2 linked regions of the Pontibacter liquoris genome follow. The main gene of each other region encodes a partner of the protein of the gene in region 2 in a complex. Links are inferred from orthologs where the notes say so. Each region holds a gene or a part of one and is shown on either strand. Other genes may lie near its edges. The genes, in order: dnaG and dnaB.

Evidence for each region.
Region 1: the proteins of dnaB (region 2) and dnaG are in contact, whole or in part, in a crystal structure (PDB 2R6A), measured with the Geobacillus stearothermophilus proteins. The link is inferred for Pontibacter liquoris from one-to-one orthologs. Residues at the interface, in WP_033016901.1 of Geobacillus stearothermophilus: Ser13, Glu15, Ala16, Gln18, Glu91, Leu92, Asp94, Ala95, Val96, Pro97, Thr98, Ala99, Ala100, Asn101, Tyr104, Tyr105, Ile108; in WP_049624496.1 of Geobacillus stearothermophilus: Lys456, Leu457, Leu458, Pro459, Ala460, Asn463, Ala464, Leu467, Leu535, Leu536, Ile537, Ala538, Gln544, Glu545, Asp548, Tyr549, His552.

Annotation. Positions count from the first base shown.
Region 1 is NZ_JALEBG010000001.1:717,331-733,380, reverse strand. What follows is about bases 7,448-10,317. They hold dnaG (DNA primase), read right to left. Parts: upstream 9,905-10,317; coding sequence 7,991-9,904; downstream 7,448-7,990. Other genes in these bases: LWL52_RS02955 (bifunctional 3,4-dihydroxy-2-butanone-4-phosphate synthase/GTP cyclohydrolase II), read right to left, coding at 7,448-7,644. Outside these bases: LWL52_RS02990 (cupin), read left to right, coding at 1-97; LWL52_RS02985 (S10 family peptidase), read right to left, coding at 302-1,789; LWL52_RS02980 (HAD family hydrolase), read right to left, coding at 2,013-2,642; LWL52_RS02975 (DUF72 domain-containing protein), read right to left, coding at 2,791-3,537; LWL52_RS02970 (ABC transporter ATP-binding protein), read left to right, coding at 3,855-4,751; LWL52_RS02965 (ABC transporter permease), read left to right, coding at 4,751-5,521; LWL52_RS02960 (hypothetical protein), read right to left, coding at 5,523-6,200; more of LWL52_RS02955, read right to left, coding at 6,397-7,447; LWL52_RS02945 (Mrp/NBP35 family ATP-binding protein), read left to right, coding at 10,431-11,534; LWL52_RS02940 (NifU family protein), read left to right, coding at 11,539-11,808; fahA (fumarylacetoacetase), read left to right, coding at 12,008-13,279; LWL52_RS02930 (sugar transferase), read right to left, coding at 13,404-14,405; LWL52_RS02925 (glycosyltransferase family 4 protein), read right to left, coding at 15,151-16,050. UniProt on the Escherichia coli protein: RNA polymerase that catalyzes the synthesis of short RNA molecules used as primers for DNA polymerase during DNA replication.
Region 2 is NZ_JALEBG010000001.1:958,144-974,178, reverse strand. What follows is about bases 13,181-16,035. They hold dnaB (replicative DNA helicase), read right to left. Parts: upstream 15,470-16,035; coding sequence 13,892-15,469; downstream 13,181-13,891. Other genes in these bases: LWL52_RS03885 (UDP-N-acetylmuramate--L-alanine ligase), read left to right, coding at 15,681-16,035. In the rest of the region: LWL52_RS03945 (efflux RND transporter permease subunit), read left to right, coding at 1-2,020; LWL52_RS03940 (TolC family protein), read left to right, coding at 2,013-3,446; LWL52_RS03930 (VOC family protein), read left to right, coding at 4,000-4,368; LWL52_RS03925 (KUP/HAK/KT family potassium transporter), read right to left, coding at 4,445-6,376; LWL52_RS03920 (hypothetical protein), read right to left, coding at 6,764-7,159; hppD (4-hydroxyphenylpyruvate dioxygenase), read left to right, coding at 7,308-8,402; LWL52_RS03910 (phospho-sugar mutase), read left to right, coding at 8,762-10,495; LWL52_RS03905 (histidine kinase), read right to left, coding at 10,557-10,913; LWL52_RS03900 (PAS domain-containing protein), read right to left, coding at 10,932-12,209; LWL52_RS03895 (nitroreductase family protein), read left to right, coding at 12,411-12,998. UniProt on the Escherichia coli protein: The main replicative DNA helicase, it participates in initiation and elongation during chromosome replication. Travels ahead of the DNA replisome, separating dsDNA into templates for DNA synthesis.

The sequences.
Region 1 (16,050 bases), 240 kb from region 2 along the record:
AGAAACGAAAAAGCACATCGCCCGGGTGCCCCTGCCCACTGCCGACCCGATTGCCGGAAAGGATGGGCCCCTTCTAAAACAGTGGCAGCGCCCGTAGAAGAGGCCCTACCATTGCTGATTCAACTATCCTTATCCGCTGGTGCCGGTATGGGGACAGGGATATCCTCGGGAGATATCCAGTTCAAATACAAATGGGGACTAAGAAGTCCCCATCAGGCAACTTCCGGACTAGGAAGCCCGGAAGAGCGGGGAGCAGGTCTTTTGTCCTTTGTCTAAAATCTTACGTCTAAAATCTAACGTCTTAATACATCGCCGGCTGGTCCTTCTTGGGCAGGGAGGCACGGATAAAGTCGCGGATATCGTCGGTACCGGTTTTCAGGTCTTCGCGACGCAGGTACATCATGTGGCCGCTGCGGTAGCCTTTCCAGCTCAGGCGGTCTTTCAGCTTGCCGCTCGGGTCGAGTTGCCACATGCTATACTTGGCATTAAAGTAATCGCAGGCGCCATCGTAGTAGCCAGACTGGATCATGACGTGCAGGTAAGGGTTTTCGGCCATGGCTTGGCGCAGGTTTTCGCCGGCATGGTTATTCTCGTTGTTCCAGGGATGCACGGAGCCGAACATGTTATACTTCACATCGGTTTTATACTTGAGCTCGTCGCGTAGATACAGGTTAATGGCCGGCGTAAAAGCGTGCAGCCAGGCGGTGAGCTCGGCATTGAAGTCGGGCCGTTCGCCGGCATCTTCGCGGTCAATGCCTTTGTAGCGCGAGTCGAGGCGACCCACCGTAAAGCCCTGGTCGCGCAGCAGATCTTTCCAGAAAAAGTTAGTGGGCACCACCAGGTTGTGCTGCAGGATAGCCTGCTCCGACAGGCCGGAGTAGCGGGCCATTTTGGCGGCTATGGCTTTTCTCTGCGCTTCGTCCAGAAAACCGCCCCGGCTGATGGCCGGGATCAGCTCATTGATGGTAAATTCCTCTACTTCGGGCAGCATGGCTGTGAGGTCTTTCTGCTGCAGATCCGGGGGCAGTTGCTTGTGGTACCAGGCCGTGGCAGCAAAGTATGGCAGGCGTAGGGCAGCATCAACAGGGCCGCTCCTCTCGATGCCCAGTTCCGTAGGTGATACCAGGATCACGCCGTTCAAATACATCCACTGCGACTCCTGCAGCTCCAGCGCCAGCCCAGACACACGCGTGGTGCCGTAACTCTCGCCGATTAGGTATTTGGGGGAAGCCCAGCGCCCTTTGCGCGTGACGAAGGTGTTGATCCACTCGGCCAGATAAGTGATATCAGCATTCACGCCAAAGAACTTCGCCTTCATTTTATCTTTGTCCACGCCGGCCGCCATGCGCGAGTAGCCTGTGTTTACCGGGTTCACAAATACGATGTCGGCCATGTCGAGCAGCGCATAAGGGTTTTCCCTGATGCCGTAAGGTTGCACGGGGTACCCTTCGTCGTTGATATTGAGTAGGCGCGGACCTGTATAGGCAATGTGCATCCACACCGAAGCAGAGCCGGGGCCGCCGTTAAAAGAGATGATGAGCGGGCGGGCGGCACGGTCTTTTACATCCGAGCGCTCATAATAAGTATAAAACAGCCCCGCAATGGGCTTGCCGTCTTCGTCCCACACCGGCTGCGTGCCGGCTGTAGCGGTATAAGGCACGCGTTTGCCGTTGATGGTTACGTCGTGTTTGGTCGTCACCATAGAGTCCAGGGTGATCGCACGTTTCTGGGCCATTCCGGGCAGAACGAGCAGCGCCAGTAGTATAGCCAGTGTAATTAGCTTCCTCATTTTAAATATTTTGTTGGCTTTAAAGCACCTGATACGCCTTCGGAATAACGCATCCGGCAAGTATGCTCACAAGATATAAAAATAGAGAAGACTACCGAAATCCGTTTTCTTGCTGCCCTTATGCAAGCATGCAGAAGTCGGGCGCAACCCCAAAGTATAGGGGGAAGCTTCCGATGCGCGGTTGGGCAACAGCCAACCACGTTTCTGCTGATCAAAAAGCCTCTTAGAACAACTGCTGCAGCTCGCTGAATCTTGCGATCCGGGGCACCTGCTGCGTTACTTCGCCAAACCCGTAAGCGGCAAAAATAAAGGGCACGTTCGCGCCTACGCTGGCTTCGTAATCGCCTTTTGTATCGCCAATGTATACAGCGTTGGTAAAGTTGTTTCTTCGGATTACCTCGCGGATGTTGTCGGCCTTGGCCAGTTTAGAAGTGCCGTAGCAGGCATGGTCGGTAAAGTAGGCGTGCAGTTTGCTGTGCTGCAGGAAAGCCTCGATGTAGCCGCTCTGGCAATTGCTCACGATGGCCAGTTTATACTTGCCCTGTAGGTAAGCCAGGGTTTCTTCCAGGCCGTCGTACAACCTGCCGCCGGCGCTGCTGAGGTGCTGCAGCTCCTGGGCGGCACAGGTCTCCTGCAGCTCCGTTTTATACTTATCCGGCACGTTGGGGAAAAGCTTTTCGAAAATAGCATCATACGGCATCCCCGCCAACGACTGCACATCCTTTTGCGTCACCGAGCGGTCTATAAAATCATACTTCTTCAGCGCTTCCTGCCAGGCATCGGCCACGGTTTGGGTAGCATCCCAAAGGGTGCCATCCAGGTCAAAAATAAGGGTACCGGTATTGTTGAACATAGGTGTCATCCGTTAAAAAAGAGCAGCCCGGGTTAGGGGCTGCCAAAGTATAGCTAAAATAAAAGCAGCAATTATTTGCCGCACAAAGGTACGGATTTAGCCCCGGCGGAAGGTATCAATTTTCAGGTTCTAGAGAAATTCAGGACTTTCACATTTGCTCCACCAGTTCCCGCAGCTTTTGCGCGTCCTGCACAGCGGCGCCGGTAATGGTGTTGTTAAAATATACCCATACTTCCTTTCCGTCCAGCAGCCAGTCGTAGATCATGAAGGCGTAGCGCTCCAATTGCTCGTCGGAGTAGGACGAGCTATACATGCGCTCATCGCCGTGCAGGCGCAGGTAAACGGTGTCGGTAGTGGTGGTTTCGAGCTTTGGAAACCGCTTGCCGGCGCTGGAGATCACCCACGAAATATCATGCTCCTGCAACAGCTCCTGGGCCTGCTCGGTAAACCACGACTTGTGACGGGCTTCCAGGGCAAAGATCGTCTCAGGGTATTTTTCGCGCAACATCGTTACAAAGGGCGCCACCACACCAAAGTCGAAATGCAGGCTACCGGGAAGCTGCACCAGCACCGGCCCCAGCCGCTCGCCCATGGCCAGAAACCGGCCCATAAACTTATCGAGCGGCTCTTCGGCATCCACCAGGCGTCGTTTGTGCGTGATCTCCTGGTTTAGCTTGGCGGCAAACCGAAAGGACGGCGGCGTAAGGCTAAGCCATTTCTCAATGGTCTTCACCATCGTGAAATGATAAAAGCTGCTGTTGAGCTCGGTGGTGTTGAACCGGGTGGCGTAATACGGCAGGAAGTCGGCCGATTTCATGTCTTCGGGGTAGAGGATGCCCTGCCAGCGGTAACTCCAGCCGGAGGTGCCAATATATAGTTTTTCTGTTGATGCCATAGAAAGCCATACGTAAGGCGCTGTTGCATGGCGTTATTTTCCGGGCGGTGGCGTTTCATTCTCATCAGGCTGCCTCACCAATACATGCAAACAGTTACAGCACGCACATACTTGCTGCAACCTGATAAGCAAGGATTTATACTTGCTCGTGGCCGGAAGAGGCGCCGAAATTCAGTTATTGGGCAGCATACGTTTCGAGTTCATTTTTTAATTATCGATGATACCGCGGGCGGATAGTTGGATGCCTTCACTTACTTTCCTATATTCCGGTAATGCAATAGAAAAAAGCCAGACACCAGTACTGAAAACCTATACGCTTGGCAGCAATACTCGACATTAACAACCTTAGTAAACGCTACGGCGCCATACAGGCGGTGCAGCAGCTATCGGTGCAGGTAGCGCAGGGCAGCATTTACGGACTGCTCGGGCCTAACGGCAGCGGAAAAACCACTACCCTGAGTATGGTGCTGGATGTGATCCGGCCGGATGCGGGCAGTTTCAGCTGGTTTGGCCAGCCGGTTAGCCGCAGCACCAAGCGCCGCGTGGGCGCCCTGCTCGAAACGCCAAACTTTTACCCTTACCTCACGGCCCATCGCAACCTGGAGGTGGCTGCCAGCATCAAAGGCGCCGATCCTAAAAAGATCGGGCACGCGCTGCACCTGGTGGGGCTCGACCATCGCAGGCATACGACTTTTAAAGGCTTTTCGCTTGGCATGAAACAACGGCTTGCCCTGGCCGCTGCCCTGCTCAACGACCCGGAAGTGCTGGTGCTGGATGAACCCACCAACGGCCTGGACCCGGAAGGTATCGCCGAGGTGCGCCAGCTCATACTGCGCATCGCCTCCGAGGGCAAGACGATCATACTTGCCAGTCACCTGCTGGACGAGGTGGAGAAAGTATGTACCCATGTGGCCGTGCTGCAGGGAGGTGTGCTGAAGGCCGAAGGTCCCGTGGGTACGATCCTATCCGCCAAAGACAGTGTGGTGATCAGCACCGACAGCCGCGAGCAGGCGCTGGCGCTTTTGCCGCAAATGCCGTGCGTGGCCGCTTTTCATCCGGAAAAAGAAAACCTGGTGCTCACCCTGCAGGAAGGCTGCACGAGCGCTGATGTGAACAAGGCCATGTTTGAGGCAGGCATCGTGCTCTCGCAGGTAGTGGTGCGGCGCAAAAGCCTGGAAACCCAGTTTCTGGAAATCGTTAAAACACAATCTTGATGAACTTACTTCGCATCGAATTTCAGAAAATATTCCCTTACCGCACGGCCTGGGTCATCCTGGCGATCTATGCGGTGCTGCTGGTACTGGTGATGTATGCCATGAGCAATATTACGATTAACGGCAGTGCGCTGGGCAGTGATGTGTACCAGTTTCCGGCTATCTGGCAACGGCTGGCGTATGTGGCCAGCTATTTTAATCTGCTGCTCGGCATTCTGATCATTGTGCTGGTCACCGACGAGTATAGTTACCGTACGTTTCGCCAGCAGGTCATCGATGGCATGTCAAGGGCGGAGCTGGTGGTGGCAAAGTTTTATGTGATCCTGGCTGTAAGTATGGCCGCCACCCTGTTCCTGTTTTTGATGGGTTTATACTTTGGCATGGTGTACAGCACCGATAAAAGCGTTGCCGCCATCTTCGGGCAGGTAGACAGCCTCTCTTACTACTTTGTGCAGGCAGTGGGCTATATGACGCTGGCCCTGCTCAGCGCCTTTTTAATCAAGCGCAGCGGCCTTGCCATCATTGCCTTTATCGCGTATGCGCAGATCGTGGAGCCCATCCTCAATTTTCAACTTTCCGATAGTATGGATAAATTCATGCCCATGAAAGTATGGAAGAGCCTGACGCCCATGCCGGGGCAGGAACTGATGGACCAGCTCACCACACCGACGGAATTGCTCCTGCCGCAGTGGGCGGTCTTGCCGGCGATCGGGTATATCGACCTGTTTTTGTTTCTGGCGTACTATACGTTGAAACTACGGGATCTGTAGCTTACTCGAGCGAGTTGAAGTAGTTGACAATGGCGACCACTTCCATGGGGTTTTCGTAGCTCAACTTGTTCTGCTTCACAAAGGATTTTACGAGCGACGACTTCTTTCCAAAAAGCTTTCCGAGGTCTTTGCGCACATTGCGTAACGTGATAATTGTGCCATCGGGGAGCAGGGCATAGTATAATTCGGTTACCTGCTCGGCCCACTCCGAATTGGAAGGCGCATAATAAGCGGAGTTGTAGTATCGGTAGCCGCCCGTATTGGCCAGATCGCGTGCCGTATACGTCTCGCGCATGATCAGGGTGATATACCCATCATTGAGCTGTTCAAAAAAAGTGGGCTTCCTGAAATTGGAGTAGTTGTGGCCCTGGTCCCAGGCGTAGGTCCGGAATACATGATGGTTACCGCCCGGTAGCTCGTTGGCAATAAAGTACTGCACGTTAACCGGAGAAAAAGCGCTGACCGTGCCATCCTTGTGCTGCACGTTGATCACATCCTGGTTGCGGTAAAACATTAAGGGGCCGCTAACGGTATCGCCGGAAGTGAGCACAACCTCACCGCTGGGCCATACTTGTATGTCAATGGCAGAGCGGTTCTGGGCCCGGCTGTAACCCCACGTTAAGCCCGACCAAACCATAAACACCGCTATTATTAGTCTTCTTAACGTGGTTGCCTTCATACACCTTTCCTTTTATAGTTGCGAGCACATGCTCACAGCTGCTACATCCTACAAAACAGGCACTTACAATTTTTTACCACCAGTTAAAAAGGAATGTTTCCTATATTTAAGATAAATTTTTAATGTTAAAACAAAAGTCCTGCCCTTGATCGGAACAGATCAAGGGCAGGACTTTTCCTAAGAAACTCCGGTCAGTTTATTTATTCACCGTCACGGTTTTAAGAATTTCGTGTCCCAGTTTATCACGCTTGGTGGTCAGGTATTTCTGGTTGTGTTCGTTCGGCTTCATCTCTATCGGCACGCGCTCCACCACTTCCAGGCCATAGCCCATTAAGCCGGACCTTTTCTTTGGATTGTTGGAAATGAGCCGCATTTTCTGCACCCCTAAGTCGCGCAGGATCTGGGCACCAACCCCGTAATCCCGCTCATCCATTTTAAAGCCAAGCTCTAGGTTTGCTTCTACCGTATCCAGGCCCTGCTCCTGCAACTTGTAGGCTCTCAGTTTGTTGATCAGGCCAATGCCGCGCCCTTCCTGGTTCATGTATACGATCACGCCTTTGCCTTCCTTATCTACCATGCGCATGGCCTCGTGCAGCTGCGGCCCGCAGTCGCAACGGCAGGAGCCAAAAATATCGCCGGTTACACACGACGAGTGCACGCGTACCAGAATAGGCTCACCTTCCTCCCAGGTGCCTTTTACCAGCGCCAGGTGCTTGGCCCCGTTGCTCCGTTGGGTAAACGCATACAGGTCGAAAGTGCCGAAATCAGTGGGCAGCTGCACCACGATCTCGCGGTCTATCAGGCTCTCATTTTTCAGCCGGTAGGCGATCAGGTCTTTAATGGAAATGAGTTTGAGGTCGAAACGCTCGGCCACCTTTATCAGGTCGGGCAGGCGGGCCATAGAGCCATCCTCGTTCATGATCTCTACCAGCACCCCGGCCGGTGCCAATCCTGCCAAATGGGCCAGGTCTACGGCCGCTTCGGTGTGGCCGGCGCGACGCAGCACGCCTTCTTTCTTGGCTTTAAGCGGAAAAATGTGGCCCGGCTTGCCCAGGTCATGCGGATCGGTATTCGGATCTACGAGCGCCTGGATTGTTTTTGCCCGGTCAGAAGCGGAGATGCCCGTGGTACAGCCATGGCCTATCAGGTCAACGGACACGGTGAAGGGCGTGGCGTGCAGGGCGGTGTTGCGGCCCACCATCAGTTCCAGGCCCAGTTCATCACAACGCTCTTCGGTAAGCGGCGTGCAGATCAGGCCACGGCCGTGCGTTGCCATAAAGTTTACAATTTCAGGCGTAATCTTCTCGGCTGCGCATACAAAGTCGCCTTCGTTCTCACGGTCATCGTCATCCACCACAATTACTACCTTGCCCTGGCGTATATCTTCTATTGCTGCGGCTATGGTATCGAGAGGCCTTAATGCCTGTGACGTATTAGTTTCCATACAACTATTTTATTTGGCCTTCTGCGGCGCTTCTGAGCGGCAACAGGCTTTGGTTATTATCTAATGCTAAAGCAGCACAAAAATAAGCGTTTTATGCCGCAATCCTGATTTTATTTGAATAACACTTAAAGTACAGATTTAGTTGAAGAAGGGGTGATATTTGAAATTTTGATTTGGAGTCCGGCTACCGTATTTATGGATTGAATTTCTTACCGTTCTCTTGGCTGCCTTGTAGCTGGCTGGGCACAAGCGGGCGCTTGCGCCAGAAAGGACTGATCCGGAACTGCTGGCTCCTGGTTTAAAGTATGAGCCTTCTGAAAAGGAAAGCCCGGAGAGAGGTAAATCGTTACTTATTTACCACAATGCCCAGCATATCGCCGAGCTGGCTGTGCAGTGTTTTTAACATGATGATGCTATTGAGCTGCCGGTCCTGCTCCTGCGGATCTGTTACGAGGCGGAGCTTTTCGATTTCGCTTTTCAGGAGCAGTTCCACGTTGCGCCATTTCAGGCGGAGCACGGCACGCTCTGCGCCGTAAGGCAACAGGTCCGTTTCGCGGGGCACAAAAATATGGTGCGTTTCCCAGTTGTGACTCAGCTCATGCGGGTCTGAAAGCAGGTTGGTTGCTTCGGTGCGTATTTCCTGATCGGGATAATTGATAAAATCTTCGGCTGTAGGCAACACGCCGGCAGACAGCTTTTCTTTTACCAGCTCCAGCAGGCGGGCATAGAGCGGTGTCCGGAACGCCACATCCTCCAGCTGCTCCGACATATACTGGCAGGTGGTCATGCCTTCTTCCAGCACCCGGTCCGGGTAGTTGAGCAGCATACGTACGATCTCGCGCTCATAGCGCTTCAGCACATCTACATCCGAATCCTGCTTTTCCGGCGCAACAGGCTCATGCGGCGCTTCAGCAGGTTCATAGTTGTTGCCTGTTTTTGGTTGTTGCCGGTCCTGCAGCTGCATTTTATTATACTCCGAGATGAGGATCTGCTCGTCGATATCAAAAATGAGGCTGCAGCTGCGGAAAAAGATGGTGCGTTTAATAGCATCCGGCACTTTGGCAATGGAGCCTACAATTTCACGCACGGCCTCGGCTTTCTTTACCGGGTTGCCCTTCGACTCCTCGGCATACAGGCTGGTTTTAAACGAGATAAAGTCCTGCGCCTTCTCCTTTATGTAAGCTTTAAAGGCCGTATCGCCTACTTTCTGGATATAGGAATCCGGGTCCTCGCCTTCCGGAAAGGTCACCACATCTACGTTCAGGCCGTTTTCCAGGATCAGGTCGATGCCGCGCAACGAGGCTTTTATACCCGCCGCATCGCCATCGTAGAGCACTGTGATATTCTGGGTATAGCGCGAGATGAGCTTTATCTGGCCTTCGGTAAGGGAAGTACCCGAGGAGGACACTACGTTTTCAATGCCGCCCTGGTGCAGCGAGAGCACGTCGAGGTAGCCTTCCACCATTAAGCACATGTCCTGCATCCGGATGGCCTGCTTGGCCTGGAACAAGCCGTAGAGCACATTGCTTTTGTGGTAGATATCCGACTCGGGCGAGTTGAGGTACTTGGGGCTTTTCTTGTCGTTGGGTTTGAGCGTGCGGGCGCCAAAGCCTACCACGCGCCCCGAAATATTATGGATGGGGAACATCACGCGCCCCCGGAAACGGTCGTAGCGTTTGCCGTCTTCGCGCGCAATGGTGAGGCCTGTGGCTTCGAGGTATTTTTGCTGAAAACCGGCTTTCAGGGCAGCATCGGTCAGGTCCGACCATTCATCCAGGGTATAGCCCAGCTCAAATTTGCGGATGGTGTTGCCGCTCAGACCGCGCTGCTTCAGGTAGCTCTGCCCGATCCCACCCTGTTCGTGCTCGTGGAGGCGCTGCTGAAAGTGCTTGCTGGCAAACTCCGAAACAATGAACAGGCTGTCGCGCTCGCTCTGCTCACGCGCAAACTCTGGGTGCTGCTCTTCCTCGGGCACCTCGATGCCATACTTCTTGGCCAGGTACTTGATGGCTTCCGGAAAGCTGGTGCCTTCCACATCCATGATAAACTGCACCGAGTTGCCCGCCTTGCCGCAACCAAAGCACTTGTAAATGCCCTTCGCCGGCGAAACTGAGAAAGAGGGTGATTTTTCGTGGTGGAACGGGCAGCAGGCCCACATGTTCTGCCCCTTTTTCTTGAGCGATACAAAATCACCCACTACCTCCACAATATCGGCTTGGGCAATAACCTGGTCAACGGTTTCTTTGGGTATCAGAGACATGGGCAGAAAATACTAGCGGATGACAAAGATAGCATTTATAGCGGTTTGTTGGATGCTGGTTTTAAGTTGTTCGTTGTTGGTTCGAGCGCTTAGGGCTAGCAATGCCTAAACTAGCGCTTTTATCCCAACTTCCCTCCTTCGGCTCTTATCTATCTCGTTTATACTACAAGGTCACTGCTTGCCTGGAAAAACTTCACCCACATTTCTTTCATCATGATAGAACGTGCTTACACTTCAAACCAATAGATAATTCATACTTTATACTTGAAACTGATGCGGTTTTCATACTTCGCAGCTGTTAAAGTATACACGAACTGCTTCATAACCTGCCGGCATTTCTCCCACCAAAAAACACCGGACCTTATACTTACGGCCGCTGCATTTTCTTACCCGAACCGGCTGATGCGGATTAATCTGCAAAGAGCAAAACTTATACTTTGTATTGGTTGTTGCTCTCTTAAGGCTTTGCATGCGAATAGACTTTTTTGTTTGTATCTTTGCTGTGCATTTCTTTAGCATTCACACTATGGCTATTACAAAAGAAGATATACTCAAAGCCCTCAGCTATGTGGAGGAGCCGGATCTTGGCAAAGACCTGGTGACCCTGAACATGGTGGAGGACGTGCAGGTGAACGGAAAGGACATCAGCTTTACCGTTATCCTGACCACGCCTGCCTGCCCACTCAAAGACCTGATCCGCAAAGCCTGCATCACGGCCATCCATACCATGGTGGACAAAGACGCTGAGGTTACGGTAAACATGACCTCGCGCGTGACCTCCGGCCGCGGTGATACCTCGGAAGTACTGAACGGCGTGAAAAACATTATTGCAGTGGCCTCCGGCAAAGGCGGCGTCGGCAAATCAACGGTTACCACCAACCTGGCTATCGCCCTGGCCCAGTCCGGCGCGCGTGTCGGACTGATAGATGCCGATATTTCCGGTCCTTCTATCCCTACGATGTTTGGCACCGAGCAGGAGCGCCCCCGTATGATCCAGGGTGACCACGGCAAGAACTATATTTTACCGGTCGAGAAGTATGGCGTCAAGATGATGTCGATCGGCTTTCTGACACCCGCCGACGGCGCTGTTATCTGGCGTGGCCCGATGGCCAGCTCTGCGCTGCGCCAGTTTATTTCGGATGTGGATTGGGGCGAGCTGGATTACCTGCTGCTGGACCTGCCACCAGGCACCTCCGACATTCACCTGACTATGGTGCAGGCACTGCCGGTAACAGGCGCTGTAATTGTGACCACGCCCCAGAAAGTAGCCCTAACCGATGCTATGAAAGGCCTGCAGATGTTCCGTCAGCCACAGATCAATGTGCCGGTGCTGGGTGTGGTAGAGAATATGGCTTACTTTACACCTGCCGAGCTTCCGGAGAATAAATATTATATCTTTGGCGAAGGCGGAGGCAAAGCCCTGGCCGAGAAGTATGAAGTGGCATTGCTGGGCCAGGTGCCCCTGGTGCAGGGCATCCGCGAAAGCGGCGATGCCGGAACGCCTGTGGTGCTGCAGAACGATTCTCCGGCCTCTGGTGTTTTCAAAGAGTTGGCACAAGCTGTGGCACAACAAGTGTCTGTTCGAAATGCCTCGCTTGCGCAAACCAAACCTGTAGAAATTAAAAGTTAATAAAATGGGAGTAGTAAACATAGATGAGGACTTTTTACTCCGCATAGAAAGCGCCCTCGACCAGATCAGGCCTTACCTGGAAGCTGACGGTGGCAACGTAAAAGTGCTGGAAGTAACCGATGAGATGGTGCTGAAGCTGGAGCTTCTGGGCGCCTGTGGCTCCTGCCCGATGTCTACCATGACGCTGAAAGCGGGCGTAGAGCAGTCGGTGCTCAAAGCAGTGCCGGAGATACGGGCGGTGGAGGCGATCAACGTAGCTCCTTTATCTATCTAAGCTATCACGTATACTTGCTGAAAGCGGGTATAGCGGGCAGAGGCCGGCTATACCCGCTTTTGTTTTCTGGTAACCCTATTGCAAGTATAACTGGTGCACGGGGGGCCTGCAGCCAGGCATGATAAACAGCCCTGCTTCCCTGTTTCCCTTCTGAGCCAAAAAAGCTATATTTGTTTATTCACCCCAAAGGCTTCTTCCTATGTTAAAAGCAAACGACCCCTCCCTCCACTCCTGGATAGAAATAGCAGCAGACAGCGACTTCCCGATTCAGAACCTGCCTTATGGGATCTTCCGGACGGATACGCGCGACCCGCGGGTGGGTGTGGCAATAGGAGAGTATATCCTGGATCTGTGCGTGGTGGGCCAGCAAAACATGTTCGAACTCATCGATCTGGACCCGAACGTGTTTCACCGCCGCTACCTGAACGACTTTATGGCCTTGGGAAAGCCAATATGGCGGGCGGTTCGCAACCGGGTTTCCGACCTGCTGCGCAACGACAACGAAGAGATCAGCGGCGACAGCAACCTGATCCGGCAGTGCCTAGTAAAGCAAAGCGAGGCCGAAATGCTGCTGCCGGTAAAAATACCCAACTACACCGATTTTTATAGCAGCGAGGCCCATGCTACCAACGTAGGCGCCATGTTCCGGGATCCAGCCAATGCGCTGCTGCCTAACTGGAAACATATGCCTGTCGGTTACCATGGGCGGGCCTCCTCTATTGTTGTTTCGGGTACCAGCCTGTACAGGCCGAAAGGACAATTGAAAGTGGCAGATGCCGATGCTCCGGTTTTTGGACCAAGCAAGATGCTGGATTTTGAACTGGAAGTAGCTTTTATAACCGGAAAAGAAACCCAGTTAGGGCAAAGCATCTCCCCTGCCGAAGCGGAAGATTATATTTTCGGGCTGGTACTTTTTAACGACTGGTCGGCCCGGGATATCCAGACCTGGGAATATGTGCCGCTTGGCCCGTTCCTGGCCAAAAGCTTTGGCTCGGCTATTTCGCCCTGGGTGGTAACGCTGGATGCACTGGCACCTTTTAAAGTGAAAGGCCCCGAGCAGGACCCCAAACCCCTTCCCTACCTGGATTCTCCCGGCCACCACCATTATGACATTAACCTGGAAGTGCTGCTGCAGCCAAAAGGAAGTATGGCAACCAGCATTTGCCGCTCTAACTATAAACACCTCTACTGGAATATCAGCCAACAGCTGGCGCACCAAAGTAGCAATGGCTGCAACATCCAAATCGGCGACCTGTATGCTTCCGGCACCATCAGCGGCCCGGAGAAAGATTCATACGGGTCGATGCTGGAGCTAACCTGGCGCGGCACGCAGCCCATTACGCTCTCAGACGGCACCCAGCGCCAGTTCATTAACGACTTTGATACCGTGATCATGCGCGGCTACGGAGAGCGCCACGGCATCCGGATTGGCTTTGGCCAGGTAAGCACCGAAATACTGCCGGCTGGTTAGTTTAATTAGGTTAGCTGCTTCTTTCAAACAAAAAGCCCGGATGAGCAAAATTGCTCATCCGGGCTTTTTGTTTTATCCGATCTCTTTAAGCGCTTCTGATTGCCTTACGAATAGGTCTAGCTGCTTACAAACTATCTAATGTAAATACCACTCTGATAGTTTGAAGTATAATTTTGAAATCAAGAGAATGAGAGGCGTTTTTCACATAAAACAAGTCATACTCAAGCTTCTGAAGGCTTTGCTCCGGCGTAGCCGTAGGATAGTTAACCTGCGCCCAACCCGTTACACCTGGACGGATGGAATGTCGAAGATTATAATAAGGCGCATCTTCGATCAGCTTCTGCACAATATCTTCTTTCTCTGGTCTTGGCCCGATCAGGCTCATGTGGCCGCATAAAATATTGAAAAGCTGTGGTAACTCGTCTATTTTAGTTTTCCGAAGCACATATCCAACAGGCGTTATTCTGGCATCATTCTTTATAGTATGGCTATTGTTTTCCTTTTCTGGCGAATGATACATAGTGCGCAGCTTGAATATCTTAAACGTACGCCCCTTCATCCCTACCCTTTTCTGAACGAAAAAAGCAGGACCTCTTGATGTACATTTTATCGCTAACACAGCTAAAAGCACCAGCATTAAGGCAAATGGCGCAATCATGAGGCTAACCAGGATATCAATGATACGCTTCTGAAGTATAAACATGCTTCTGGAGCTCACAAAGAACATATCGCTGTTGATAAGCCACGACTTAAAGTGGGCCAGCGGAATACGCTTTGAAAAATTCTCGTGAAAGGAAGCAAGGTTATAGACAGAAATCTGGTTAACCCGCAAGTTGTTAATATGCTTTAGCTGCGATTTGTCTAACGATACAGTAGAACTAGGATCCAGTAACACAACATCATATTTGTTTGAGTTAAGTGTTGCAGCAAGATCCTTTTGGCTGGTACCGTCCCAAAATTCAACCGAATAGAAGTCAGACAGACCAGGTTCTTTTACAAACTCTGCCGCCATATCTCCCGGATGAACGATTAGACACTTTTTAAGCTTAACGTTATATTCTTTGAACACTTTGAGTGTGCTTCGATTAAGAAGGGCTTTGGTAGGTAGAGATATTTGCATACCCATAGTATTGAGGATTATATTAATATAATTAAAATTGTATTTGACAGATTATTTTAACACAAATAAACCGAAGGCTAAAAGAAGATTAAAACAGAGTAACTGTATATACGCCGAAGGCATGTTTGTGTATAGCTAACTGTAAAATTTAATTTATTAAAGAGTTAGAGTTATTGATAAACCAACGGGCTTCTTTAGTGAATGGTTACTAGAAATGAGTAAATCATTTTTTTAAGCTTTTTAATTTAGCTATATATTCCATTAAGGCTTTCCTGTTCACTACTTTTTTAAGAAAACAAACCGCAGGTTATTACTAGTATTCTTTACCATTTGTTTTGTTCTAATGCATAATTATTTTATTTTTAACAGCCTAAACACAACGCCCCATTCTCCTTTCTTTTTCAAAAAGGTTAACGCATTTTGCACGACTATTGGTATTGTAAAGTATAAGCTATTTGAACGTACCACCATCCGGCAATTTTCTTTTTTAACGCCAAATACCTTATACTAAGGACATAACAACCAGGTACAGGAGATTAAATCTTGTTGAAAATTTACAAGGGATAGGGAGCTTACTTGCCTGCAGCTTTTAGCTGGACCATATTGTTTGGGATAAATAACAGGATACCCTCACCACACATAAAAGTCAAGAAAGGAGCTCAGTAGCTTAAAAGAATTCTTATAGGAGCGATGCACCCCTACATGAAAGGATAAAGACAATCCCGGTCTTAAATACCTGTCACTGCCTGGATTATTGCTTAGCGGCATGCACGTCTTCCAGGATGTGCAGCATTTTATCTGCTAAATAATCCTTATCAAAAAACCGGGTAGCCACATCCAGCGCTTTGGCACCCATGTGCTGAATCCTGTCCGGGTTATCTTTCATCCAGATCAACGTTTTTGCCAGCTCTTCCGGGTCATTTGGGTTAAGGGTAAAACCGACGTTGTGCTCGTTTAAAAAATCCTTCATCCACCCCTGTGTGTTCTGAATGACCGGAACACCTGCTGCCAACGATTCAAAAAACTTATTAGGCGATGAAGTATCCAGCACGGGAGTACCTTTTAGCGGCACCAAAGACACGAGCGCTTTCTGAACATAGCCTACCAACTTATCTTTAGGCATTAAGCCAAGCCGGATAAAATTGGTAACACCTTCTTTTTTTGCTTTTTCCTCCAGTTCCTCTCGCTGCTGCCCTTCTCCTATCATAAGAATGGCAATATCAGATCGGCCCAGCTTTCGAAGCTCCTTTGCTGCCTCGTAGAGCCAGTAGGAGTTGTTCACCATGCCAATGTTGCCGGTATAAATAGCATAGTTGTAAGGTTCGACAACACTGTTCGGAAACGGCGCCGGAGTGGAGAAAAGCGGGATGTTAGCAGCATTTGTTACGTCATCGACGTTACGGATACCGAACCTGCGCTTTATATCCTGCGTCATACCTGGCGACAGAGTAATAATGTAAGAAGAAGCTTTGTAACACTGTTTCTCAAACCAGTAACTTAACTTCTTCATCAGCGGGTTATTGATTATGCCTAATTCAATAGCTCCCTCCGGCCAAAGATCGCGCGTTTCAAACACCAGCTTCCGCCCCCGCAGGTAGCGGGCAACCAGCCCCGGTATGCCTACTGTTATTGGCCCTGACGAGGCAATAAC
Region 2 (16,035 bases):
ACTGGCCATTGGTATTGTGGTGGATAATGCCATTGTGGTGGTGGAGGCGGTGCACGCCAAGATGGAGGAAACAAACCTCTCCCCTTACCGGGCAACGATTGAAGTACTGCGTGAGATCGGGGGCGCCATTATCGCTATCACGCTGGTAATGACGGCGGTATTCATCCCGCTTTTATTTATGTCTGGACCGGTGGGTATTTTCTACCGCCAGTTCTCTATTACCATGGCCAGCTCTATCGTGATTTCGGCTGTGATCGCCCTGACGCTGACCCCGGTGCTGTGCGCCATGCTGTTGAAGAATAACCATGGGAAGCCGAAGAAGAAAAACCCATTAACAAAAGCGCTGGATGGTTTTAACAACGGGTTCGAAAAACTGACCGGCCGATATGTTTGGTTGCTACGCGCAATTGTAAGCAGAAGAACACTTACGTGGGGCATCCTGCTGGCCTTTGGTGTCGGTATCTTCTTTGAGAACAAAATTTTGCCGGCAGGCTTTATTCCGAACGAAGACCAGGGTACGATTTACGCCATTGTGCAAACGCCTCCGGGCTCAACGCTGGAAACCACCAACCAGGTATCGCAGAAGCTGCAGCAGATCTGCCAGAAAATTGAAGGTGTGGAATCGGTGTCGTCGCTGGCCGGTTACGAGATCATGACCGAAGGGCGCGGATCGAATGCCGGTACCTGTCTGATCAACCTGAAAAGCTGGTCTGACCGCAAGCATACCGTGAAAGAGATCATGGAAGAGCTGGAAGAGAAATCAAAAGGGCTGGGTGCCGTGGTCGAGTTCTTTGAGCCGCCGGCCATTCCGGGCTTCGGTTCTTCGGGTGGTTTCTCGATGCGTTTGCTGGATAAAAACTCGGATACAGACTACCATGAGTTCGATAAGATCAACAAAGAGTTCATGGCCAACCTGGCCAAACGCAAGGAGCTCACCGGTTTGTTTACCTTCTTTGCCGCCAATTACCCGCAGTATGAACTGGAGATCGACAACAATCTGGCCATGCAAAAAGGAGTGACGATCAGCAAGGCCATGGAAAACCTGAACATCCTGATCGGCAGCACCTATGAGCAAGGTTTTATCAAGTTTAACCAGTTCTTTAAAGTATACGTGCAGTCCGACCCTAAATTCAGAAGGCTGCCATCGGATATCTTAAACCTGTATGTGAAGAATGACCAGGGAGAAATGGTGCCTTACTCGGCCTTTATGAAGCTGAAGAAAACGCAGGGACCAAACGAAGTTACCCGCTTTAACCTCTACAACTCCGCCGCGATCCAAGGCCTTCCGGCCAAAGGCTATACTACTGCAGATGCCATCCATGCCGTACAGGAAGTTGCCGCCAAGACCCTGCCCAGAGGGTATGATATTGCGTGGGAAGGTCTTTCTTACGATGAATCCACCCGTGGAAATGAGTCGCTTTATGTGTTCATCGTTGTACTGTTGTTCGTCTACTTCGTGCTGGCAGCCCAGTACGAGAGCTTTATCATCCCGTTTGCGGTGGTGCTCTCGTTGCCGGTCGGGATCTTTGGTTCGTTTTTGCTGCTGAAGCTGATGGGGCTGGAGAACAACATTTATGCGCAGGTAGGTATGATCATGCTGGTGGGCTTGTTAGGTAAAAACGCCGTACTGATCGTGGAGTTTGCCGTGCAGAAGCGCCTGCAGGGCTATACGATACTGGAAGCCGCCATTGAAGGTGCCAAAGTGCGCTTCCGCCCGATCCTGATGACCTCGTTTGCGTTTGTGGCCGGCCTGACCCCGCTGATCGTGGCCACCGGCGCAGGCGCAATCGGGAACCGCACCATTGGCGCTTCTGCCCTGGGCGGGATGTTGTTCGGTACCATTTTTGGCGTCGTGATCATCCCGGGTTTATACTACATATTCGCTAAAATGGCCGACGGCCGTCACCTGATCAGGGACGAGCATGAAACCCCGCTCACAGAAGATTACGACTATGCCAGTGAGAGTTTTCCTCACATTCAAAGAAATGTCCTGATCGAAGAAAATGAAAATCATGTATAAAAAACTAGTATACCAAAGCCTTGGAGTTGCGTTTGCTGCGCTAACTTTCTCGGCTTGTAAAACGCCCGCTGTCGTTGAGAAAACAGTAAACACACCGGTTCCTGCGAGTTACAACAACTCGCAGGATACCACCAATACCGCACAGGTGCAGTGGAAACAGTATTTTACTGATCCTTACCTGAGTGCCCTGATCGATACGGCCCTGCAGCACAACCAGGAGCTGAACATCACCTTGCAGGAAATCGAGGTTGCTAAAAACGAAGTAAGGGCCACGAAAGGTGAGTACCTGCCCGCGGTGGGCGTGCGCGGGGCAGCCGGCGTAGATAAGGTGGCCCGGTATACCAACATTGGCGCCATGGAGGCGAACACCAACATAGACCGGGATAAAGAAATGCCCGAGCCCCTCCCCGATTTCCTGGTGGGCGCCTATGCTACGTGGGAGGTGGATATCTGGAACAAGCTGCACAATGCAAATAAAGCAGCGGTGGCCCGGTACCTGTCGTCGGTAGAGGGGAAAAACTTTATGGTGACCAACCTGGTGTCTGAGATCGCCAACTCCTACTATGAATTACTGGCCCTCGACAACCAACTGGCTATTGTGCAGCAGAACATCGGCATTCAGACCAACGCCCTGGAAACCGTAAAGCTGCAGAAGCAGGCTGCCAAGGTAACGGAGCTGGCTGTGCGCAAGTTTGAGGCGGAGCTGCTCAGCACGCAGAGCCTGCAGTATGAGATCGCGCAAAAGATCACTGAAACGGAGAACAGGCTCAACTTCCTGCTGGGCCGCTACCCGCAACCTATCCAGCGCAGCACACAGCCTTTGATCGACATGGTGCCCGAACGCATGCAGGCCGGCATACCGGCGCAACTGTTGCAGAACCGCCCCGACATCAAACAGGCTGAACTGGATCTGGCTGCGGCCAGGCTGGATGTAAAAGTAGCTAAAGCGCGGTTTTATCCGTCCATTGGCATCACGGCAGGCATCGGCTTCCAGGCATTTAACCCGTCTTACCTGATCAAGTCGCCCGAGTCGTTGCTATACTCGCTGGCTGGGGACTTAACTGCCCCGCTCATCAACCGGAATGCCATTAAGGCAACGTACTTCAGCGCCAACGCAAAGCAGATACAGGCAGTTTACAACTACGAACGCGCCGTGCTGAATGCGTACATCGAGGTGGCCAATCAGCTCGCCAGGAACCAGAACCTGGCGAAAAGCTACGACTTAAAAGCCCGGCAGGTGGAGGCACTTACCCAATCAATTTCGATCTCAAACGACCTTTTCCGTTCGGCCAGGGCCGACTATATGGAGGTGCTCCTGACCCAGCGCGATGCTCTGGAATCGAAGTTTGAGTTGATCGAAACCAAAATGCAGCAGATGAGCGCCCGGGTTACTATTTACCGGGCCTTGGGTGGTGGATGGAATTAACCCGTTGCTGAAAAGCTGCTTTTAAGCTATCCGCAAGTATGCGGGGCTATTACGCAAAGCGCCCTTTTACAACTCTTGTAAAAGGGCGCTTTTTATTCCTCCCAATGCGGCGGTTTTTAAACCAGGATAACTGCTGCCTGCCGCAATTGCGCTTCGCCCGAAATCTTCGATTTATTCAGATAAAATAAGATTTTTGGGCTTACCAAAATTTTCAAATGATTGGTAAAATATTCCGAAATATGTACATTTGTGAACGCTTAAAGTATGAACGCCTTGTGAAGAACTGATTCCTTGGATGTTATACTTACCCGGGGTGTAGCGTAGCCTGGTATCGCGCCAGCATGGGGTGCTGGAGGTCGTGGGTTCGAATCCCGCCACTCCGACGAAAAGGTCTTTTACAGTTTGTAGAAGGCCTTTTTTCTTTTTAGCCCAGTTGGAGACTTGAAGCCATTTATTTCACTCTCCTTCTCGTTTTATACTGAACATAATATATCACATCTTTTACACAGCGCACTCTCAACTTTTCTCATTTAAATCAGCTAACTAAAAAACTATGACCTACCAGCCAAAAGCACTTCGCCCGTTTGTGGGCGCAAAAGATTACCAGGAATCACGGGAATTCTACCGCGCCCTTGCCTTTGAGGAAGTTATACTTAATGACAAGATGAGCCTGTTTAAGGTATCTGAAACGCTAAGCTTTTATTTGCAGGACTATTATGTGGAAGAGTGGGTAAATAATTCGATGGTGTCGTTGGAAGTAGACGACATTGCAAAATGCGCGGCAGAACTGCAGGGAAAAAATTTGCAGCAGCAATACAAAGGCGTACGGTTTACAGAAATCAAGCTTCAGGATTGGGGTAAAGAGTTCTTTATGAATGACCCATCCGGGGTGTTATGGCATTTTTGTGAGTTTAACAACTAGCTCGCTATACTTTGCTATAAGCCAGGACTAATGATCAGAAAGCCCTTTTGCACAGCCTCGGGTGGCTGTTTTTAAGCTACTTGATGCGTTTAAGCTCCGGCAGATCGACAGGTCTGATAATGATGGGTACTTTCTCCACGGTCACATCGCTGGTGTCCAGCCCGAACCATTCGGTTTCGGAGGGTAAGAATTGCTTTATGAAATAATACATCTCCATGATGCGCTGCTCTTTAAAAGGTAGGTCATTTTCGTAGGAAAGGAATTTCTCGAGCACGACAAACCGGAAATCACCAATTACATTATGCCGGCTGAGCGATTCGTAGCGGCTGGTAATATCTACTTCGCCCTGGCGTACAAGTTCCTCGACCACTTTGCGGAAAAACAGGTTAATGCGCTGTTCTACCCGGAAGCCCAGCATAAAATCAATGCGCACCACGTCGGCAGGTTCGATGATCCGGACCTTGTATTCCATGGTATAAGGGCTGTCGGTGGTGTTGACATGCAAAAACCAGTAAATATCAGCCCGCTTCGGCCTCTTCTGAAATATAGAATACATGATCTTGCTTTCTATTTCCCGTGGATGCTGCGCACTTGTCATGTAGATCAGGTGGGTGGCATACTTGGGCACCGATTTATCTGTGCTTAGCTCCTTGAGGGCGGGCAGGTACTTTTTTAAGCGGACATCTTCGGTTAGCCGGCGCTTAATATCGAAGGCTTTGATCCAGACATACATCACACTGAGCAAAAGGCTAGCCATCAGGAGCGAAACCCAGCCACCGTGCGGAAACTTTTCGAGGTTGGCAAAGAGAAACGAGCCTTCCAGCAGCAAATAAAAGCAAAAGACCATGATCGCAATGCCCGCCACTTTCACTCTGGCATAGAGGAAGTAACTTAACAGAATGGTAGTTGAGATCATGGCCAGCGTAATAGCCAGGCCATATGCCGCTTCCATGTTAGCCGACTCCCGGAAGTGTAGCACGATGCCCACACAGCCGATCCATAAGAGCCTGTTTATACTTGGTACAAAGAGCTGCCCCTGCAGGTTGGTAGGGAACATAATTTTGACCTTGGGCCAGAGATTCAGTCGCGTTGCCTCGCTGATCAGGGTGAAAGACCCGCTGATAAGCGCCTGGCTGGCAATGATGGCGGCCACGGTAGCAATGCTGATCCCGATCAGCAGGAACCAGCCGGGCATCAGCCCATAAAAGGGGTTGGTTTGCACGCGTTCTCCCTCCTGCTGCATTAGCCAGGCGCCCTGCCCAAAATAATTCAGCAGCAAACAGGTTTTCACAAATATCCAGCTAACCCGAATGTTGGGCCTGCCGCAATGCCCCAGGTCGGAGTACAAGGCTTCGGCTCCGGTGGTGCACAGAAATACAGCCCCTAATAGCCAGAAGCCGCCCGGGTAGTTTACCAGCAGCTCGTAAGCAAACATGGGGTTTAAAGCATGCAGGACAGCCGGGTGGTACAGGATGGAGGCGGCTCCCAAAATGCCCAGCATACTGAACCACAACAACATAACCGGCCCGAATATTTTACCCACCACCTGGGTGCCAAAGCTTTGCAACAGGAAAATACCCGTAATGATGGCTATCACGATGGGCACGGTTGGCAGATGGGGATAAAGAATACGCAAGCCTTCTATAGCAGAAGCCACCGAAATAGGAGGCGTAATGATGCCGTCAGCCAGCAAAGCGGCGCCGCCGATCATGGCCGGGATCACCAGCCAGGTAGCCCGCCGCCGGATCAGGGTATACAGCGAGAAAATGCCCCCTTCCCCGTTGTTGTCGGCTTGCAGGGTTAAGATGACATACTTTACGGTAGTCTGCAGCGTAAGCGTCCAGAAAACACATGAAATGCCTCCATACACCAGCACCTGGCTAATTGGCCTGTTGCCTACAATGGCCTTCATCACGTAAAGCGGGGAGGTCCCGATATCACCATAAATAATACCCAGCGCAACGAGTAATCCTGCTCCGGTAACGGCCCTGGTATTGGTATTGCTCATATTGGTCCACGTTGTATATAGACGTGAGTTGTATACGTGCAATGGCGCCTGGCTGTATACTTTAGGAGCTTTTCAGGTTATGACCGGTTACTGCGTGGAGCAGTTAAGCTATGTGTTTGCGCTCTGAAGTATGGCGCTTATAAGTGCTGCCCAGCATGATAGGCCGGCCTGCTACAAACAAAAAGAGCAAAAAACAACCTGATTATCAACGCATAAGCGTTTTACCGGTGTTGCAAAAGTTCTAAGACACTTCCCCTTCCACCAAAATAAAACGAGGCCTGCTCCTCACGGAACAGGCCTCGTTTTATTGCTTCTAATTTCAGGGCGACGAACTTCAGGACAAGTATACCATACATGTATACCCTGCAGCTGCCCGTAAGTATAAATTTACTCGGCAGTCCAGAGCACGCGCTCCTGGTCAGCCAGGATCAGCAGCATGCGCGGCGGATTAGCAACCAGCACCAAACGCATTTCTACGCCCGGAAACGAATCCGACTCTACCCATACGCCTTCTTTCTCATCGTCGTCGCGCTCGGTACCGTCCAGCGAGCTGGCCAGGTAAGCGGTAGGCAGCAGGATATCGGCATCCGACTTCAGCTTGCCGTGCACATCTTCCAGCACGTCTTCCAGGTACTCGCCGTATTCTTCGTTAAAGTCGTCTTCCAGGTCGTGCAACTCCTCCTCCATGTCGTCATAACGCGCATCGTTGTAATCTAATGCGTTCAACTCCTGCTTCTTTTCCAGTATGGCAACAATGGCGTTATTCAGGTCTTTTGCGTTCATGTGGTGTCTGTTTTTTTACAAAGTTGCCAACATGCCGTAGTAATTGCAAGCATTGGCTTTGATAATTTGTTATCCGGCACCCAAGATTTTATTCTACCACGAAAAGCTGTATTTTTACGTTATTCCTATTATAACCCCGAATCATACTATGGCAACAGATATTCTGCCCCTCAACGGCACCGATCACATCGAGTTTTATGTGGGAAATGCCAAGCAGGCGGCGCACTTTTACCAGACCGCTTTCGGCTTTAAACTGGTGGCCTATGCCGGCCCTGAAACCGGCGTGCGCGACCGCGCTTCTTATGTCGTGCAGCAGGAAAAAATACGCCTGGTGCTGACAACCGCTATTTACCCGGATTCTGACATTGCACAACATGTGCACCTGCACGGCGATGGGGTAAAAGTACTGGCCCTTTGGGTGGATGACGCCGAAGAAGCGTTCCGTGGTACGGTAGCCCGCGGCGCCAAACCAGCTAGCGAGCCACGGACATTAACCGATGCGCATGGCGAAGTGAAATTGGCTTCTATCCATACTTATGGCGACACCATCCATACGTTTGTGGAGCGCAAAAACTATAACGGCGTGTTTATGCCCGGCTACGAGCCACGTTCGTCCGGGGTGGCCGCAGAACCGGTGGGCCTCAAGTATGTAGACCACTGTGTGGGCAACGTGGAGCTGGGCCGCATGAACGAGTGGGTGAAGTTCTATGAAGATGTAATGGGCTTCAAACTGCTCCTCACATTCGATGATAACGATATCAGCACCGAGTATACCGCCCTGATGTCGAAAGTGGTATCGAACGGCAACGGCTACATCAAATTCCCGATAAATGAACCGGCAGCCGGCAAAAAGAAATCGCAGATAGATGAGTACCTGGAGTTTTACCGCGGCGCCGGCGTACAGCACATTGCGGTTGCCACCGATAATATCCTGCACACGGTAAGTGAGCTGCGCCGCCGGGGCGTGGAGTTCCTGCGCGTGCCCGAAACCTATTACCAGGATCTACTGGAGCGCGTCGGCCACATCGACGAAGACATGCAGGATTTGAGAGACCTGAACCTGCTGGTAGACCGCGACGACGAAGGCTACCTGCTGCAGATCTTCACCAAGCCGGTGGAAGACCGCCCGACCGTTTTCTTTGAGATCATCCAGCGCAAAGGAGCCCGCTCGTTTGGCAAAGGTAATTTCAAAGCCCTGTTCGAGGCCATCGAGCGCGAGCAGGCGCTGCGCGGAAACCTTTAAGCCCGGAACAAAGTATAGGCCGTGTAAAAATGGCTTGGATTGCTTTATTTCGAAGTATAATTTCACACCAGCGCTTCCGGATGTGCGTCAGTACAACAAGCGCTGGTGTGATTTTTTGTAGGATAGGAGGTATCGCTTGTTTTCAACCTGCCCTTTCAATAGCAAGAGGTTTTCTTTAAAATTTAGAGATTTAAATTTCTTGTCATTCTGTTAAGAAACTTGGGAGCAAGGAGGTTAAGCCTTTCCTTTTTGCTCAAAAGATCCTTTCAGGATGATATAAAAAAAAGACGTTGGGGTTGAGACGAAGATCAACCTTGTAGCAGATTTAATATTATAATTACAACACCAACAGTAAGACTATGATCGAAACAACTATACGCCAGAAAATTGACGCGTGGCTTACCGGTAACTACGACCAGGCCACCAAAGATGAAATTAACGGCATGCTGGAGCGCAACGAGAACGAAGCGCTGTCGGATGCTTTTTACCGCGACCTGGAGTTCGGCACCGGGGGCCTGCGTGGCATTATGGGGGCGGGCAGCAACCGCATGAACCGTTATACCTTGGGTATGGCTACCCAAGGTCTTTGCAATTACCTCAAGCACAACTTCCCTAACGAGCCGATCAGCGTGGCCATCGCCCACGACAGCCGCAACAACTCCGACGTGTTTGCCCGCATTGCCGCCGATATCTTCTCGGCCAACGGCATTAAAGTATACCTTTTCGAGGCGCTGCGCCCAACCCCCGAGCTTTCGTTTGCCATCCGCCACCTGGGCTGCAAAAGCGGTGTGGTGGTAACCGCCTCGCACAACCCCAAAGAGTACAACGGCTATAAAGTATACTGGAACGATGGCGCGCAGGTAACCGCACCGCACGACAAGAACATCATTGCCGAAGTAAACAAGATCCACTCGGTGGATGAAGTTAAGTTTGAGCCCAACCCCGCTAACATCCAGATGATTGGCAGGGAACTGGACGAGGCTTATATCCAAGAAGTGCTGCGCCTGTCCATTTCGCAGGAAGCTATTAAACGCCAGCACGACCTGAAGATCGTATTCACGCCGCTGCACGGCACCGGCATCACGCTGGTACCTGAAGTGCTGCAACGTTTTGGCTTTACCAACGTGCACGTGGTAGAAGAGCAGGCGGTGCCCAACGGCAACTTCCCGACCGTGGTGTACCCGAACCCGGAGGAAAAGGAAGCCATGACGCTGGCCCTGAACAAAGCCAAAGAAATTGATGCCGACCTGGTACTGGCCACTGACCCGGATTCGGACCGCGTGGGTATTGCAGTGCGCAACCTGAAAGGCGAGTTTGTGCTGCTGAACGGCAACCAAACCGGCGCGCTGCTTATCAATTACCTGCTACAGGCCTGGCAAAAAGCGGGCAAACTGACTGGCAAAGAGTTCGTGGTGAAAACCATCGTAACCACCGATCTGATCAAAAAGATTGCCGATAGCTATAATGTAACCATGTACGAAACCCTGACCGGCTTTAAGTACATTGCCGAGAAGATCCGCGCCCTGGAAGGCAAGGAAGTATACATTGGCGGCGGCGAAGAAAGCTACGGCTACATGATCGGCGATTTTGTGCGCGACAAAGATGCGATCTCGGCCTGCGCCCTGATTGCGGAGATGGCGGCCGTTGCCAAAGACAATGGCCAGAGCCTGTTCGAGATGATGGTGGAGATGTATACCAAGTATGGCTTCTACAAAGAGGAGCTGGTATCGTTCACTAAAAAAGGACAGCGCGGCGCGGAAGAAATTCAGCAGATGATGGCCGATATGCGCAGCAACCCGCCGCAGACCGTTGCCGGCTCCCGGGTAGTGGAGATCAGCGACTATAAGTTCAGCACGCGCAAACTGGTGCTCAGCAGCCAGGAGAACAAACTGGACCTGGAAAGCTCGAACGTGCTGCAATACCTGACCGAAGATGGTAGCAAGATCTCGGCACGCCCGTCGGGCACGGAGCCCAAGATCAAGTTCTATATCAGCGTAAACGAGCCGCTGGCCTCTGCCGCCGACTATGACGCCACCGAGCAGCAATTAAGCCGCAAGGTAGCGCAGATCCTCACCGACCTGAAGCTGAAATAAGCTCGGCACTTCCATCTAAAGCATAAAAAAGCCTGTTTAACGCTTCGTTAAACAGGCTTTTTTATGCCAGCACCTTCAGCCGTGCTTCCAGCTGCTGCAGCAGCGAGAGAAAGTGTGTGGAGCTCTTTTCCACACTTTTAAGCTGTTCGTGCGCCTCCTCTATTTTGCCTCCTTTATACAAACCGAAGAGCTGGTTCACGGTAATGTCCAGCTCCTGGTGCACTTTCAGGAGGGCGTCCATCTCTGGCTCCTGGCTATAGCGCACCCGCCCGATCGTGCTGAACCAGGTATCTACCGGGCCCGAGTGCGAAAAGAATGCCGCATCGTATACTCCGCCATAAAGCACCGACCGTACTTTAGACTTGTACAGGATGTGTTTTATCCGCAGTTGCTGAATGTCAACCTGAGCTATATTCATGCCTGGCGTGTCTCCCTCCTACTCCTGTCTTGTGTCATGATGGGCGCTCTCCAGCTCCTGTAACTTTTGTTTATACTTTACCTGCCGGGTTACATCGTTGGCAAACACCAGAATGCCTGTTATTTTGTCGTCCTCAAAAATGGGCTGGTAGCTAAACGTCAAATAAATATCCTCCAGCAGCCCGGTGTCCTGCCGGTCGATTTTAACCTGTACTTCTTCGGCTACAAAATCCTTTCCGGTGTTATACACCTCATCCAGCAGCTGTATAAAGCCCTGCTCCACCACTTCGGGCAGCGCCTCGGCAACGGGTTTGCCTACCAGTCGCCGGTTCGGGAAAAGCTGCTGATACTTGGCATTTACAAGCTCAAACCGATGCTGGGGCCCTTCCAAAACACAGAAAATGGCCGGCGCCTGCATAATCAGCCGTTCCAGGGTCTTCCGCTCTTTTTCAGCTTTGGTGTAGGCGCTCTGCACCTGGTCAGACAGGTGCGCCATCTGCTCGTTGGCAGTTAGCAGCTCCTGTACCATCTGGCGGGTATGATGGATGTCGGTGACGCTGCCCACCCACATCAGTATCCGGCCGGCATCGTTCGTCATGGGCAGTACGCGGCACAGGCACCAGCGGTAGTTGCCGTCATTCTCTTTCAGGCGATATTCCACCTGCAATTCCGATTCCTGCTGCAGCGCTTCAGTCCATTTTTGTTCTACAAGGGGCAAGTCCTCGGGGTGCACCAGCTGCTTCCAGTCTGAGCCGAGGAGCTCTTTTACGGGCAAGCCTGTGAACCTGGTCCAGCGCTGGTTAAAGTACGTATAGTTACCCTTCGGATCTGTGGTAAAGATCAGCTGGGGCAAGGTTTCAGCCATAAACCGGAATTTCTCCTCGCTTTGCGTCAAGGCTAGCTTGGCCACTTCCCGCTCGGTTACATCGGAGGTGCGCTGGATGATGTAGCTCACATTTCCATCTTCATCCAGCACAGGAGTATGGGCCGCTTCCCAGTAGCGGGTGTCGTAGCCGCCGCCTTCTTCGGCCGGTTTCGGCAGGTCGTACCGAATCACTTCCAGATATTCGGTCTGCTTTGTGCGGCAGGTTTTGTCGAGCACCTGCCGCACCGGGTTGTCTTCGTAAGAGCGGTCTTTGTCCGGAAAAGCCTCCAACAAAAAATGTCGCCCCACGATCTGCTCCCGTGTGCGCATGGTCACGGCCAGGTACCGGTCACTGGCATCCAGAATTTTATACCCAGGCGATAGCACGACGATCGCTTCAGGGATATTGCGGAATAGTTTGTTATAGTCCATGTATGAGATAGCACAACTTCTTTTGAATTCAAGAACACGCTTAAAGGTACGCAAAGCGGGTTTCTGTTACAACCAGGGCTTCCGATGCAGGCACCTGCCTCCGGCGCTTTGCGCCCAATTAGGTGTGTTTAACGAACGACTGCAAAATACATTGCACGTACTAACTTAAGGTAATTATGTAACGTTTATTTTATCCTATTTATGGAAGATCACTATCAGCACATTGCGCACATCATCCGCAACCGCAGAACCACCAAGCCAGCCGCCATGAACGGGCAGCGTGTCCCCGATGAGCAGGTATGGCAGCTACTGGCCTTGGCCGATTGGGCTCCGACGCACGGACACACCGAACCGTGGCGGTTTATCGTTTATGCCGGCCCGAAAGTGAAGGTTTTCTGCGAGGCCCACGCCGATCTTTACCTGCAGGAAACCCTGCCTGATCAGTATCATGAAAGTAAGTATGAGAAGCTGCTGCACATGGGCGATCAGGCCTCGCATGTGCTGGTAGCCTACATGCAACGCGGCAACCTGCCTAAGATCCCGGCCCTGGAGGAGATTGCCGCTACCTCCTGTGCCATCCAGAATTTGCTGCTGGGCGCCACCGCCCTGGGTATCGCCTCCTACTGGGGCTCTGGCGGTATGGCCTATCATCCGGCCATGAAAACCATGTTACAGCTCCGCGAAGAGGATGTGGTGCTGGGCATTTTATACCTTGGCTACTCCGACAAACCACAGTCCGATGGCAAACGCCAGATCCCACTGGACGAGAAAGTGGTGTGGCAAGAGTAACAGCCTGGATGTAATAAGTGCTGCAATGCAGGGTCCAACCACTCTACCCTTCCTTTACTAAGGAGGGGAGCAAGTAGTTATTATGCTTAAAGCATAAGCGGGGTATTAATAGCTTCATCTGCTTTCTACAAAAATCCTTTCAGGATGACTCAAAGAAAGAGGTATGGAGAGTAAGATTATACTTGAACCGAAGTATAAGCAGCTTAGTTTAGGAGGAAGAAGAACATCCCCTACCCCCCTTCAAAGGGGGACTTTGGGCAGATGGGTAGCAACAGAATACATGCGTAGGAAAGGCTTAACCTCCCATCCACCAGGATCCTTTCAGGATGACAACATAGGGAGGGAAGGAGGGAAAGTTCATACTTATACTTCAGCTATACTTTTATAGCAGCTGCCATCGCGCGGACAGGTCGCGACCTGTCCCTACCTAAATGCAATACAGATAAAGTTGAAGCTTATATTTATGCTCAAGTATAAACAGCCGCTATCGAAAGCTTCCCAGTCCTTGGGTTGAACGCCTTGGTGTGTTGCAGTGCTCGTAGGGCAGCCCGCAGCGCCAGCGAGGAGCAGCTTCACGCCACAGCGCGATGCCAAAGGACGAGCCCTTGCGGGCTTGGAGCGCTCCAAAGCTAAAGATGAAACAAGACTAGTATAAAACTGAGGAATACAGCTAGCTAACAAGTATAGCCGGAAGTATAAACCACCACATCAGACTCAAGCTTGCAAGTATAGCCAAAGTATAAAGATGCGGAGGTACAGCCACTAATAAGTATAGCAGCAAGTATAAAACAACAGCAAAACCCATTTCAAAAGAAAAGCCGCTGGCACAAACGGCGCAGCGGCTTCTCATCCCTTTGGCTTGGGATCAGTATAATAAGCTAAGTAACTTTCTCTTAGAACGGCGGTTCTTCATCAAAATTGGATGACGGGAACCCGCCTCCGCTTTTCCCGCCGTCGTTCATGCGGCTGCCCAGCCGGATAGAGCCCGGCGTTTCGGCATCGAACGTGCTGTTAGGCAAGGCATTAAAGCTGCCCATCGCATCGCCGCCGAAGTCGTGGTCGAGGTTGGTAAATTTGGTATACTTGCCAATAAATTTCAACTGCACGTTTTCAAGCGAACCGTTCCGGTGCTTGGCAATGATCACCTCTCCTACGCCCGCGGTCGGGTTACCCATCTCGTCTTCGGTGATGCCGTAATACTCCGGACGATAGAGGAAACACACCATATCGGCGTCCTGCTCAATAGAACCTGATTCACGAAGGTCAGATAGCTGCGGGCGCTTGTCGCCCCCACGCGTTTCTACGGCGCGGCTTAGCTGCGAGAGTGCAATAACCGGCACATTCAATTCTTTGGCCAGCATTTTCATAGCCCGCGAGATCGAGGCGATTTCCTGCTCGCGGTTACCGCCTCCTTTGCCGTCGGCGTTGCCGCTCATCAACTGCAGGTAGTCGATAATGATCATCTGGATGTCGTACTGCGCTTTTAGGCGACGGCACTTGGTACGCAGCTCGCGGATAGAAAGGCCCGGGGTGTCATCGATAAAAATAGGCGCTTCGGTTAGTTTGGCGATCTTATGGTTGAGCTGTGCCCACTCATAATCTTCCAGGCTGCCCTTTTTGATCTTTTCCGAGTCCAGCTCTGCTTCGGACGAAATAAGACGGTTTACCAACTGCAGCGACGACATCTCGAGCGAGAAAATCGCCACGCCTTTGCCAAAATCCACGGCAGCATTGCGCATACATGAGAGCACGAATGCCGTTTTACCCATGGCGGGGCGGGCGGCAAGTATAACCAAATCCGATTTCTGCCAGCCTGACGTAACGCGGTCCAGCGCTACCAGCCCGCTCGGAACCCCCGTTAAACCATCCGACTGCTTGCGCTTTTCTTCCAGTTCTTTAATGGCCTGGTGCATGAGCGAGCGCATGTCGTCGAAGTTCTTGCGGATGTTGGATTCCGATACTTCGTAGAGTTTGGCCTCGGTCTTATCCAGCAGGTCAAAAACGTCGGTAGTATCTTCAAAGGCGCTCGAAAGTACTTCCGAGGAAATAGAGATCAGGTCGCGTTTGATAGAGTTTTCGGTGATGATACGAGCGTGGTACTCGATGTTGGCGGCTGAGTTTACGCGGGTGGTCAGCTGCGTAACGTAATATGCGCCGCCAGCCAGCTCCAGCTCACCCTGCTCGCGCAGCTCGTGCGTCACGGTCAGGATATCGATGGGCTCGGATTTATCGAACAGCGCCAGTATGGCTTTAAAAATACGCTGGTGCGCCTCCTTGTAAAAGCTCTGCGGGCGCAGAATATCAATTACGTTTGTTAAGGCATCTTTCTCCAGCATCAGCGCGCCCAGAACGGCTTCTTCCAGGTCAAGGGCCTGTGGGGGCTTCTTGCCTAACTCCGAAACCAGGGGCGCTTTTTTCTGCCATCCGTTCCGGTTGCCCGTGGGCCGCACATTCATTTTCATCTCCTCCATAAGCACAAAGATATATCCTTATAGATGCCGCGCCTTAAAAATGTTCGTAAAACTTGCGCACCCTCCTGTTAACATTATCCTGCAGGCTTTAAACAGGCTATCCACAGCTGCCAGCAACATATCCACAAAGTATCCACATATTAAGGTTTGCCTATTTTAATTCTCAAAAGGTCTTCTAACTTTGTCTGATTGAGAACATTTTGCCTGGTTTATGGAGAAGAAGGAATTTAAGCGTATCCACCTGATTGCCATTGGTGGAAGCATTATGCACAACCTGGCGCTGGCCCTGCACGACAAAGGACTGCAGGTAACCGGCTCGGACGATGAGATATTTGAACCTGCCAAAAGCAGGCTGGCCACCGCCGGCATCCTGCCCGCGCAGGAAGGCTGGTTCCCGGAAAAACTGGATGCCACACTGGATGCCGTTATACTTGGGATGCACGCCCGCCCGGATAACCCCGAGCTGCAGCGCGCCCAGGAACTTGGCCTGCCCATCTACTCTTTCCCGGAATTTATATACGAGCAGAGCCGCGACAAGCAGCGCATTGTAATTGGAGGCAGCCACG